Regions from separate parts of the Pantoea brenneri genome, predicted to be linked through region 2. Evidence: predicted binding sites of a transcription regulator. Region 2 holds the regulator's gene; the other holds the start of a gene.
The links. The regulator CRP, encoded in region 2, controls carbon source genes, mostly activating them, when cyclic AMP is high. The targets are predictions, from matches to a motif close to ATGTGANNNNNNTCACAT.

Region 1: a site for CRP is predicted at 2,872-2,889, ahead of AABB92_RS14050 (nucleoside-specific channel-forming protein Tsx). Genes of this name have one in related genera too.

What each region holds. Positions count from the first base shown of each region.
Region 1 covers NZ_JBCGBG010000003.1:93,718-99,257, forward strand. The annotation lists gene AABB92_RS14035 (amidohydrolase) at 1-194, opposite strand, end outside; gene AABB92_RS14040 (LysR family transcriptional regulator) at 310-1,209, shown strand; gene yjdN (VOC family metalloprotein YjdN) at 1,285-1,722, shown strand; gene AABB92_RS14050 (nucleoside-specific channel-forming protein Tsx) at 1,814-2,680, opposite strand; gene AABB92_RS14055 (sensor histidine kinase) at 2,958-4,310, opposite strand; gene AABB92_RS14060 (response regulator) at 4,307-4,966, opposite strand.
Region 2 covers NZ_JBCGBG010000005.1:18,928-24,467, reverse strand. The annotation lists gene argD (bifunctional acetylornithine/succinyldiaminopimelate transaminase) at 1-411, shown strand, start outside; gene AABB92_RS17515 (YccS/YhfK family putative transporter) at 413-2,488, opposite strand; gene crp (cAMP-activated global transcriptional regulator CRP) at 2,546-3,178, opposite strand; gene AABB92_RS17505 (OsmC family protein) at 3,481-3,885, shown strand; gene AABB92_RS17500 (phosphoribulokinase) at 4,470-5,339, opposite strand; gene AABB92_RS17495 (YheU family protein) at 5,401-5,540, opposite strand, start outside.

The sequences.
Region 1 (5,540 bases), on a different contig from region 2:
AAGCCCATGCGCGCGTCGGCATCGATCACCTCACGGCCCAGTTGCAGTTGATAACCCAGCTTGTGCAGTTCGTCGGCCACCCGGGTGGCGGTGCGGAATTCGACCCAGCCAGATTCGGCATAATGGTGGAACTCCCGTCGCCAGCTTTTTAACTGCGCCAGCCGGGCACTGATATGGTCGGAAAGAGTATTCATCGGCACGATCCTTACTGTTGGTTTTTTACGCACTGTCTCGAATCTACACAATGGTAATAACCGGCATAAGATGCGAATATCTTGTGACTGATAAACAACGGTTATCACAAAATCTATGTCTGCCAACCTCAAGCTTCACCAGCTGCGCGCCTTTGTCGATGTGGCGCGTCAGGGCAGTATCCGCGCGGCGAGCCGTCTTTCCGGGCTTTCTCAGCCAGCATTAACCAAAGCGATCCAGGAGCTGGAGCGTGAACTTGGCGCGCGGCTGTTTATCCGCCGTCAGCAGGGCGTGGTCTTAACCGATATCGGTGATAACTTTTTTCGTCATGCCAGTCTGGTACTGGCCGAGCTGCGGGTGGCGCAGGAGGATATTCAGCAGCGGCTGGGGCTGGGTGGCGGTCAGGTGAACATTGGCGTTGGCGGCAGCGTGGCACGCACCATCATGCCGCAGGTGATTAATCAGTTTCATCGCGAATACCCGCTGGTGAAGGTGCGCATCGTTGAAGGGCAACTGGTGTCGATGGTGCATGAACTGCGGCAGGGCGCGCTCGATTTCACCATCAATACTTACGATCAAAGCCACCTCGATCAGGAGCTGATGTATGAGCGAATGATGGAGCGTGAGTACAAAGTGGTGGTGCGTAAGGGTCATCCGCTGGAAAAAGCCCGGTCGCTGGCGGCGTTGCAGCAGGCTGACTGGACCATGCCGACGCCCAAAGGCAGCTACTACCGCCTGTTGCACGATCTGTTCGACGAACGCGGCATGGCACCGAAAATCGTGGTGACCTGCGAGACCTTTATGGCCTGTACCAGCCTGGTGGCGCAAAGCGATTTCATCAGTATTTTATCGGTGGATGTGATCGACGATCCGATTCTCGGCCGGTCACTGGTGGCACTGACGCTGGATGAGCCGCTGCCCAAAGCGGTCTTCTATCTGATTCAGCGTAAGGACACCGCGCTGACCCCGATGAGCAGTTATATGGCGCAGTTATTTCGCCGTTATTGCCAGCGCTGACCGGCAGCGTTCTTTCATCGTCTACACTTGGTGTATTCGCGTAAACGTGAGTCCAACCCACAATCGGAGGTGACGATGCAAGTCTGTCCATATCTGTTTCTCTATGGTCGCTGTGAAGAGGCAATTGAGTTTTACCTGCAGGCCACAGGCGGGAAACTGCTGGAGAAAATGACCTTTGGCGACATGCCAGAGCAGGGCGAGCAGGTAGGCGATCAATCTGCGCCGCCACAGCCGCCGGAAAAAATCATGCACGCACATCTGCGCATCGGTCAGGGAGAGTTGATGCTGAGCGACGGAAACACGCAGAAGCCGCCTGCGTCCGATCATGCCGGTTACGCGGTCAGCCTCGCCACTACTGACGCGGAACAGGGTAAAGCCTGGTTTGAGAAACTGTCAGTGGGCGGTAACGTGACGACCCCGTGGCAGGAGACGTTCTGGTCGAATGGCTTTGCGATGTTTATTGATAAGTTCGGCATTCCATGGCGCATCAACGTGGTGAAACCGCAGGAATAATGGTGTGGTTTAGCCGATCGGCGCCGGCAACAGCGGCGCCGTTTTCAGCTCACAGTCACAACGGCCAGCTTTGCAGCCAGCCGCGTGCTCATCAGAAGTTGTAACCCGCCACCAGGTAGTAACCCCAGCCGGTCGATTTCACTTCAAACGGACCGTTGCCGAAGTTCAGCTCCTGCCCATCCGCCCACTGACCGCCATTGTGGAAGTAACGCGCCACGGCAGAGAAGTGCCAGTGATCGTAACCCAGTGACAGAATGTGGCTGGAGGCGATGGAGTTGCTGGTGCGCGACGACCCGCCTTTCTCGTTGAGATCGGAGCCCCAGTCAAAGTTGGTGAAGCCCACATAGCCAAGATTACCGCCCCACAGCGTGGTGATCGGCACGAAATATTTCACCTTGAAGCGATAGCCATCCCAGCTGTTTTCATTCGCGGCGCCGTAGTTTTCCCACTGGTATTTGGCATAGACGTTCAGTGACAGGCCGACATCGCTGTGGGTATCGATATCGGTACCCAGGCCCATATACCAGGTGTTCTGGCGGTTATCGCTGTTGCGGCCCATGTCGTAGATATAGTTGTTGGCGAAGTACCACTCTTTGAACGGACCAAACGCCAGACTGGTGCCGGTCAGTTTGTCGATTGAGAAGCGCGGTTCAATCTCCATAAACATCGGGGAACCGTGGTCAAAAATCCCGTTGGCGTTGCTGTTACCTACGCCGAAGAAGTTGGTCAGATCGAGATAACCGTAAAAATCGAACCAGTCTTTTTTGGCAAACGCTTCATATTCCAGATAAACGTCGTTGTTGAACTGTGGTCCAAAGCGCGTGTGGTAGCTGCCCACCACGTTTACGCTCTGATGCCACCAGTCGGACAGGTATTGCGGATCGCTATCAGCGGCTTGCGCAACACCTGTCCAGGAACATGCCAGCACGGCACCTGCTATCAACGTTTTGAATTTCATTATCATTAACCACATGCTTTTGACCGCTGCACAGCAGGCGCAGTCAGAGAGAAGTCGATCCCTGGGTGGGGAGTGAGTTAGTCAGGACAAAACAGCCGGTTTTCAGCTCGCGTAGCGTGCCTGCAACACAGCGATAGAAAATAGATTTTGCTCACGTTTGTCAAAAAGTGTTGCATTACAATTCAGTGAAAATGTGACGTGCTTCACAATAATGGCGATGATCGAACGGAACCAGGCAACCGTTTACGTTGTCTGGTTCGTGATCAAATGGGCGGGATCAGGGAAAAGTGACGCGGACCTGCAAACCACAAATAGCACCCTGTGGCGTCAGACAATTGGAGAGGGCGACCTGAATCTGATGCTTCTGCGCGACGCTGCGCACAATCGATAAGCCGAGGCCGCTGCCCTGCGCTTTAACGTCAGGCGAACGGGTGAAACGGTCAAAGGCGCGTTCAATAAACGCCTCCGGCATTCCCGGTCCGTTATCGACGATATCGACCACCGTCCGGTCCGCGACCCGATGCAGCAGAACATCCACCAGGCTCCCCTCCGGGGTGTGCAACATGGCGTTACCAATCAGGTTATCAAACAGGCTGCGCAGCTCAGATCGGCTGGCCTGCAGACGATACTGGGTCGAGCCATTAAAGCCGATATCAATGCCGCGTTTATCCGCTACCACCATTAGCTGCTCGATGCTCTCTTTCAGCAGATCTTCCAGTTCAATCTGCTCAATGCTGGCGACCACGCTTTGATCTTCCTGACGAGACACATTCAGCAACTGGGTCACCAGATGGCGGGTGCGCGTCACGCCTGCTTCGAGCTGACTGAACTGCCGGCTGGCCTCGCCAGGCTGAATATGCTGCCGCAGGTTCTCCAGCTGCAACGTGACAGCGGTGACCGGCGTACGCAGTTCGTGGGCGGCATCTTCCAGGAACTGCCGCTGGGATGACCAGGCTTCACGCAGCTTGTTCAGCAACGAGTTATACGCGGCGACCAGCGGCAGGATCTCATCCGGCAGCCCTTCGGGTGAGACATTGTGCGGATGATGCGTCTCCTGCGCTGCAATCTGCCGCGAGGCGACCTGCAGATCGCGAGTGATCTTGCGGACCACCAGCCAGATCACCAGCAGCGACAGCGGCATCATCAGGATCAACGGAATGATCGCCGACAGCGCCCGTTTTACCATCAGCGCTTTCATGTAGCTGAGGTTGTGCATCACCTGAATAGTCTTGATCTCACTGCCAGGCTGGCCCGGACGGGTGTAGATACGCCACTCACAGTCATCACAGTGTCCTACGTCGACATCACGATAACCGCGCTGAGTTTGCAGCGGCGCGTGCAGTTCCGGCCACGAGCTGGCGCGCAGTCGGCCCTGGCTATCCCACAGCTGAACCACAAAGGCGCTTTTCGCTTTGTCAGGCGTAATCATCGGTGACAGCGCCGGCATCTGTTTGTTGGTAGACCAGGCATCAGCGATTTTTGACAGCTGATCGTCCTTCATGGTGCCTACCATGTCGCCGTAGCAGCTGAAGAAATACCAGGTGACGCCGCCGATCATCAGCAGATGAATAATCAGCAGCGTACTGAGTAATTTATTGCGCAATGAGCGCATAAAGGGGAACGATTTCATATCGCCGGCACCCGCCAGCCCAGCCCGCGGACGTTACGAATCGCGTCGTTATCCAGTTTGCGCCGCATCCCGTGGATCAGCACATCGACCGCGTTGCTGCTCACTTCGTCGCCCCAGCCGTAAATGCGATTCTCCAGCTGCTCGCGAGAAAGAATGGCACCCGGACGCTCCAGCAAAGCATACAGCAGGGCGTATTCACGTGCGGTCAGCTGCTCGCGCTGGCCCTTATAGAGCACTTCGCGCGTCATCATATCCAGCTGTACGTCGCCACTGCCGAGAAGCGAGTCAGCCGCACCGTGGCGACGTCGGGTAATCGCCCGCATCCGGGCCAGCACTTCCTGTAAATCGAACGGTTTAAGCAGGTAATCGTCAGCACCGCTGTCGAGCCCCTGCACCCGCTGCGCCACAGTATCGCGCGCCGTCAGAATCAGTACCGGCGTGGAATCGCCGCGCCCGCGCGCCCGGCGCAGCACCTGCAATCCATCATCACGCGGCAAGCCGAGATCCAGCAACACGCAGCTGTAGCCGCCTTCGCTCCAGGCGTTATGGGCATAAACGCCATCGCGTACCCAATCCACCGACCAGCCCGCGCCCTCTAAAGCCTGCTGCAGGTTCGCGCCGATCATTTCATCATCTTCAACCAATAACACGCGCATGGCTGATCTCCTCTGGAAAGATGGGAGCAGTTTAAGCCCGGATAGTTAGCACAGAATTATCCGCCGTCATACTTCGCGCCACAGCGGCGTTGGCTGCATTTACTCACCTCAGTCACTGACTGATGTCAGCTCCTGGGGATTCGCGCATTTGCCGCCTTGCTGTAGCACGAATTATTTTGGCGGAAACCGTCTTCGTACTTCGCGCTACAGCGGCGTTGGCTGCACTTTTTCGCCCTGGTCACTGACTGATGTCAGCTCCTGGGGATTCGCGCGTTTGCCGCCTTGCTGTAGCACGAATTATTTTGGCGGAAACCGTCTTCGTACTTCGCGCTACAGCCGCGTTGGCTGCATTTACTCACCTCAGTCACTTCCGCCTTCGTACTTCGCGCTATAGCAGCGTGGCTGCATTGGTCGGCTTGCTGCAACGTGAATTACTCTGGCGCTATTTAACACAAATTTGCCTGACGGACCCGGGCGTGACTTAACGCAAATTATTTAAATTCTGGCCGCTATGGCTTAACGAATAATAGTTAAATCGACGCTGGCGTGATTTAACACAAATTATTTTACCGGA
Region 2 (5,540 bases):
GAGATCGCCTCCACCATGGCCCCTGGCGTGCACGGCACCACCTACGGCGGCAATCCGCTGGCCTGCGCCATTGCCGAGACCGCGCTGGATATCATCAATACCCCGGCAGTGCTGGAAGGCGTTGGCGTCCGGCGTCAGCAGTTTGTCAGCGCGCTGCAGGCGATTGATGCGAAGTACGATCTGTTCAGTGATATTCGCGGCAAAGGCCTGCTGATTGGCGCGGCGCTGAAGCCTCAGCATGCCGGCAAGGCGCGCGATATCCTCAATGCGGCAGCCGCTGAAGGGGTAATGGTGCTGGTGGCCGGCACGGACGTGATGCGTTTTGCACCTTCGCTGATCATCGAACCCGCCGACATCGAAGAGGGTATGCGCCGCTTCGCCACCGCCGTCGGCAAGGTGATTACCGGCTGATTTAGTTTTTGCGTAACCGTCTGCTCAGCCAGCGGCCATGTTGCGGTCGCTGGCTCCACGCCAGAGATGAAATGGTGTGCATCACGCTCAGATGATCCAGAATGCGGCGTACATGCTGTTCCACCACCGTGACCGGCCCTTCATTAATGTTTTCCAGCTCATCCAGCAGGTTAACCTGCGAACTGGCACCATCATATTCCAGTCGCTGCTGACAACGTTGCAGCGCAATTTCGCAGGACTGCAGATAACGCTCAGCTAACGTGGCGGTCAGCATGGTGTGTTCACGCGCCAGAATCGTCATTGCATTGATGTGCTCAACAATAAACTGGCTGTGGGTGACCCACAGACGCATATCCTTGAGGTACTGAGCGTTAAAAGCCGGTTCCTGCATCGCCTGGTTCAGGGAGTTAAACAGCGCATTGTGAGCCTGATTGACCCGTACCCGCTGATACGCCAGTTTCTCCGGTGACTGTTCCGCCCCCAGCAGCAGCCGTAGCGCATCCTGATAGGTTTCCAGCGCGTCATGGGCGTTTTGCCGCAATAAGCCACTCTGCCACTGCGGCCACAGCCACAACATTCCGCCAAAGGCGATCAGGCAACCCATCAGCGTATCCATCAGGCGCGGCAGCAGGAACTGCGCCCCATTCAGCGACAGCAACTGCAGCGAGTAAACCGCCGTCACCGTAAAGCCGATCATCGACCAGCCGTAAAACTGGCGGGTAAACCGGTAGCTGATAAAGGTGATCACCAGCATGATCAGCAGCACCAGCGACTCCGGCACCGCCAGGCGTAAGGTGGCAGCCGCAATCACCAGGCCGGCAAAGGTGCCCAGTGCCCGGTGCTGGATGCGAACGCGGGTGGCGCTGTAGCCGTTCTGGCTGACGAACATAATGGTCATCAGAATCCAGTACGGTTTAGGGATGTTGAAAAACAGCGCCAGTGCGCTGCCCAGCATCAGCATCACCGCAAAGCGCCCGGCAGTGCGCAGTGCCGACGAACGCCAGGACAGATAGCTGCGCAGCGCCGGCAGAAGCGGCAGACGGCGCTGACGATCGGCCATCAGGTCACGTTGATAGAGCGGTTTTTGGGTGCGCAGCACCCGCGCAATCCGATTGAAGTGGTAGAGACAGAAATTTCCCACCGGATTGTCAGGATGCTGGCGGGCGATTTTTTCCAGCGCGCTGAGCTGCTTCTCCATGCCAAAACGATCCGGCAACTGGTGATAGAGAATGTTATCCGCCAGCACCCGTAAGCGGGCCGAAATAGTCTGGGCGTTCCAGCGGATCACCGCTTCGGCATAGCTCTGCTCCACCAGTTTCTGCACCTCTTCCGGCTGATGCAGGCTGACCGAGATGTGCTCCTGCAGGTCCAGCGCCACCTGAAAGGCGCGGGTCAGCCGCTTATGGCTGTGATCCCGGCTGGCGGAAAGCATGTGCATCTGCTGGTAACAGGTGGTGATCATATCGACCACTTTTTGCTGACGCGCCAGCAGCGGCGGCAGGGCCTTTTCCGGATCGGTCAGCTGAGTCAGCAGGGTATATTTGGCGTCGCAATAGTTGGCCAGCTCACGGTAGATCAGGCTCAGGCTTTCACGCATCGGCTGCTCTTTCCACAGCCAGAACCAGAACCAGTTAAACAGCCCATACCATAGCGTGCCGCCGATATAGAGCAGCGGCGGCACATAGATCGGCATACGGCCAATCAGGCTCAGCGTGAAGATGGCGGCGATCAGGGTGCCGGGCAGCAGACGGCCGTGCAGCGGGCTGATTTCGCCGGTGACCCCCAGCAGCAACGGCAAGGCGAACAGAATCAGCGGCAGCGGAATGGCGTGCTGCGTCAGCCACTGAATCAGAAAGCTGCCGAGCGCAAACAGGCTGCCGCCGACAATCAGGCGTTTGAAGAAGCGTTTATGCGGGGTATCCAGACCGGCGATATTGCAACAGGCGGGAACTAACGAGAACAGCAGACCTTTTTGCAGGTCGCCAGCCAGCCAGCCCAGCGCCACTGGCAGACAGAGCACCAGGGTTTGCCGCAAGGCGTAATTGACTTCAGGATGGTAAATAATTCGACGCCACATCGGCCCAACACAAACAATAACGGCGCGATGTTGCCATCACGCCGTGGGTGACAGGAATTAGCGGGTGCCGTAAACGACGATGGTTTTGCCGTGTGCAGAGATCAGGTTCTGATCTTCCAGCATCTTCAAAATACGGCCCACGGTTTCACGTGAACAACCAACGATTTGGCCAATTTCCTGACGAGTAATTTTAATTTGCATGCCGTCGGGATGCGTCATGGCGTCTGGCTGCTTCGCCAGGTTAAGCAGAGTCTGAGCAATGCGTCCGGTCACATCGAGGAAAGCGAGATTACCCACTTTTTCCGACGTAACCTGCAGGCGACGCGCCATCTGCGACGACAGTCGCATCAGGATATCCGGGTTAACCTGGATCAGCTGACGGAATTTCTTGTAAGAAATCTCCGCCACTTCGCACGCGGTTTTGGCACGTACCCAGGCGCTGCGCTCCTGACCTTCTTCGAACAGGCCAAGCTCGCCAATGAAATCGCCCTGATTCAGGTAAGAAAGAATCATCTCTTTGCCTTCTTCATCTTTGATCAGAACCGCAACGGAACCTTTCACGATGTAGTAAAGCGTTTCAGCTTTTTCACCTTGGTGAATCAGCGTACTTTTGGATGGATACTTGTGAATATGGCAATGGGACAGGAACCATTCGAGTGTAGGGTCTGTTTGCGGTTTGCCGAGAACCATTCGCTATTATCCTCTGTTGTAATCGTGCCCAAAATACAGGGGGCAGTTTCCCTGTCAGGCGATGAAAGCTTCAAGCGTTTCCCTTACAGGAAATTATTCGGGCTGCATTCGGCGCAGTGCGCATCATTCTTCCCGGCTTCGCCATCGGGTGACGAAAAATATTTTCAGCACTGTTTGTAGCACAGCTTTTGCCGACTGTCTTCTGTTGTCTCGCTTCAGCTAACGGCGGATTTCTCTGGATTGCTGTTTACCAGGCGAAAGCGTACTCTGACGGCAAAACCGCATATTCTGGAGCGAAAATCATGCAGGCAAGAGTGAAATGGGTAGAAGGGCTGACATTCCTCGGTGAGTCGTCATCCGGACATCAGGTATTAATGGATGGCAATTCGGGTGATAAAGCGCCCAGCCCAATGGAGATGGTGCTGATGGCGGCGGGCGGATGCAGCGCCATCGACGTCGTTTCAATTCTGCAAAAAGGTCGCAACGATGTGGCTGATTGTGAAGTAAAACTGACCTCAGAACGTCGTGAAGAGGCGCCGCGAATCTTTACGCACATCAACCTGCACTTTATCGTGAGCGGCAAAGCGCTACAGGATAAGGCGGTCTCACGCGCGGTGGATCTTTCTGCTGAAAAATATTGCTCGGTCGCCATCATGCTGGGTAAAGGGGTTACCATCACCCACAGCTATGAAGTGATCGAACTGTAGTAGCCGCAAGGGTCATTGCAGACCTGCTAACTTCACTTCCAGTATCTGATGCAGGTTGCTTTAAGTCTGTGCCTGGGCAGGGAATCCGTTTTGATACTGTGCCTGCGCAGGGAACCGGGTCAGATCGGAAAGTCGTTTAAGCCAATCCCTGGCCGCTCGGCCCGCGCGATTACGCACCTCATCCCTGAGGCGCGCCCGTAGCCGGGCCAACGCTTTGCGTTGTTCAAAAACGCTCCCGGCGTTTTTATCCGGGCGGCGGGACGCTTTCCTCTTCTGACCCGGTTCCCAGCGTGTTGAACTTATCTATTGCTGCCAGATTCTTTCTGCCCAGGGGTTGTCTGTAGCGACCTTCCTGAAACCGGATGCGGTTGTCGAACGTGAAGCGAAGGGAGCATATGCCTGTAGCAAAGCATCGCGGGCCAGGGATGGCCCGTGCTGAGCCTGCCAGGGATAGCGGTTTTGCGTCTTTGCGAAAGGTGTATGCTCCCTGAAGCCTGCCCAGGGATAAGTCTTTAGCCGCAGGAAAGCCAGTTTTACTCTCTTTGTTAAAGACATCTGCTCTCAGAGCGGTTTTTGCTGGCCTCTTATTCTATCCGCTTGCCTTCCACCAGCCGCTTCACCAGCGGACCCATGATCAGCTCCATCGCCAGCCCCATTTTTCCGCCCGGTACCACCAGCGTATTGATATGCGAGATGAACGATCCCTGCAGCATCGCCAGCAGATAAGGGAAGTCGATATCGTCCAGCGCCTGGAAATGGATCACCACGAAGCTCTCATCCAATGACGGAATAGCGCGGGCGGCAAACGGATTTGAGGTATCGACCGTCGGCACTCGCTGGAAGTTAAGATGGGTGCGCGAGAACTGCGGCGTAATGAAGTTGATGTAATCCTCCATTGAGCGCACCACCGAATCCATTACCGCTTCACGCGAATGGCCGCGTTCGCTGGTGTCACGCACCAGCTTCTGAATCCACTCGAGGTTAACAATTGGCACCACGCCCACCAGCAGGTCGACATGCTCCGCTACGTTATGCTGGGCGGTCACCACGCCACCGTGCAGTCCTTCGTAAAACAAAATATCGGTGTTTTGCGGCAGCGGCTGCCACGGCGTAAAGGTGCCCGGCACCTGATTCCACGGTACCGCTTCGTCATAGGTGTGCAGGTATTTACGCGACTGGCCCTGGCCGTTGAGCCCATACTGCCTGAAGCTCTGCTCCAGCAGGCCAAAGTCATTGGCTTCCGGACCGAAATAGCTGACATGACGGCCCAAATCGCGCGCCTTGCGGATTGCCATATCCATTTCAGGCCGGGTGAAACGGTGGAAACTGTCGCCTTCCAGTTCGGCAGCGTGCAGATCGAGCTGCTGAAAGATTTTACGGAACGCGAGACTGGTGGTGGTGGTCCCCGCGCCGCTGGAACCGGTGACGGCGATTATCGGATGGCGTGCTGACATAAAAAAGCTCCCTGTGAAGTCGGGCCATGCGCATTGTTAACATGAATTGCCGCCGGCTGCATCAGCCGCGAAATTCTTTGCGCGGCATAATATTGACCGATTCATGCAGTTCCGACCACACCAGCACCACTTCGCCGGTTTCCAGCTGACGGCGCACGTCAGCCACTTTTTCGCTCAGGCTGCGTTCCTGCTCGCCGTAGT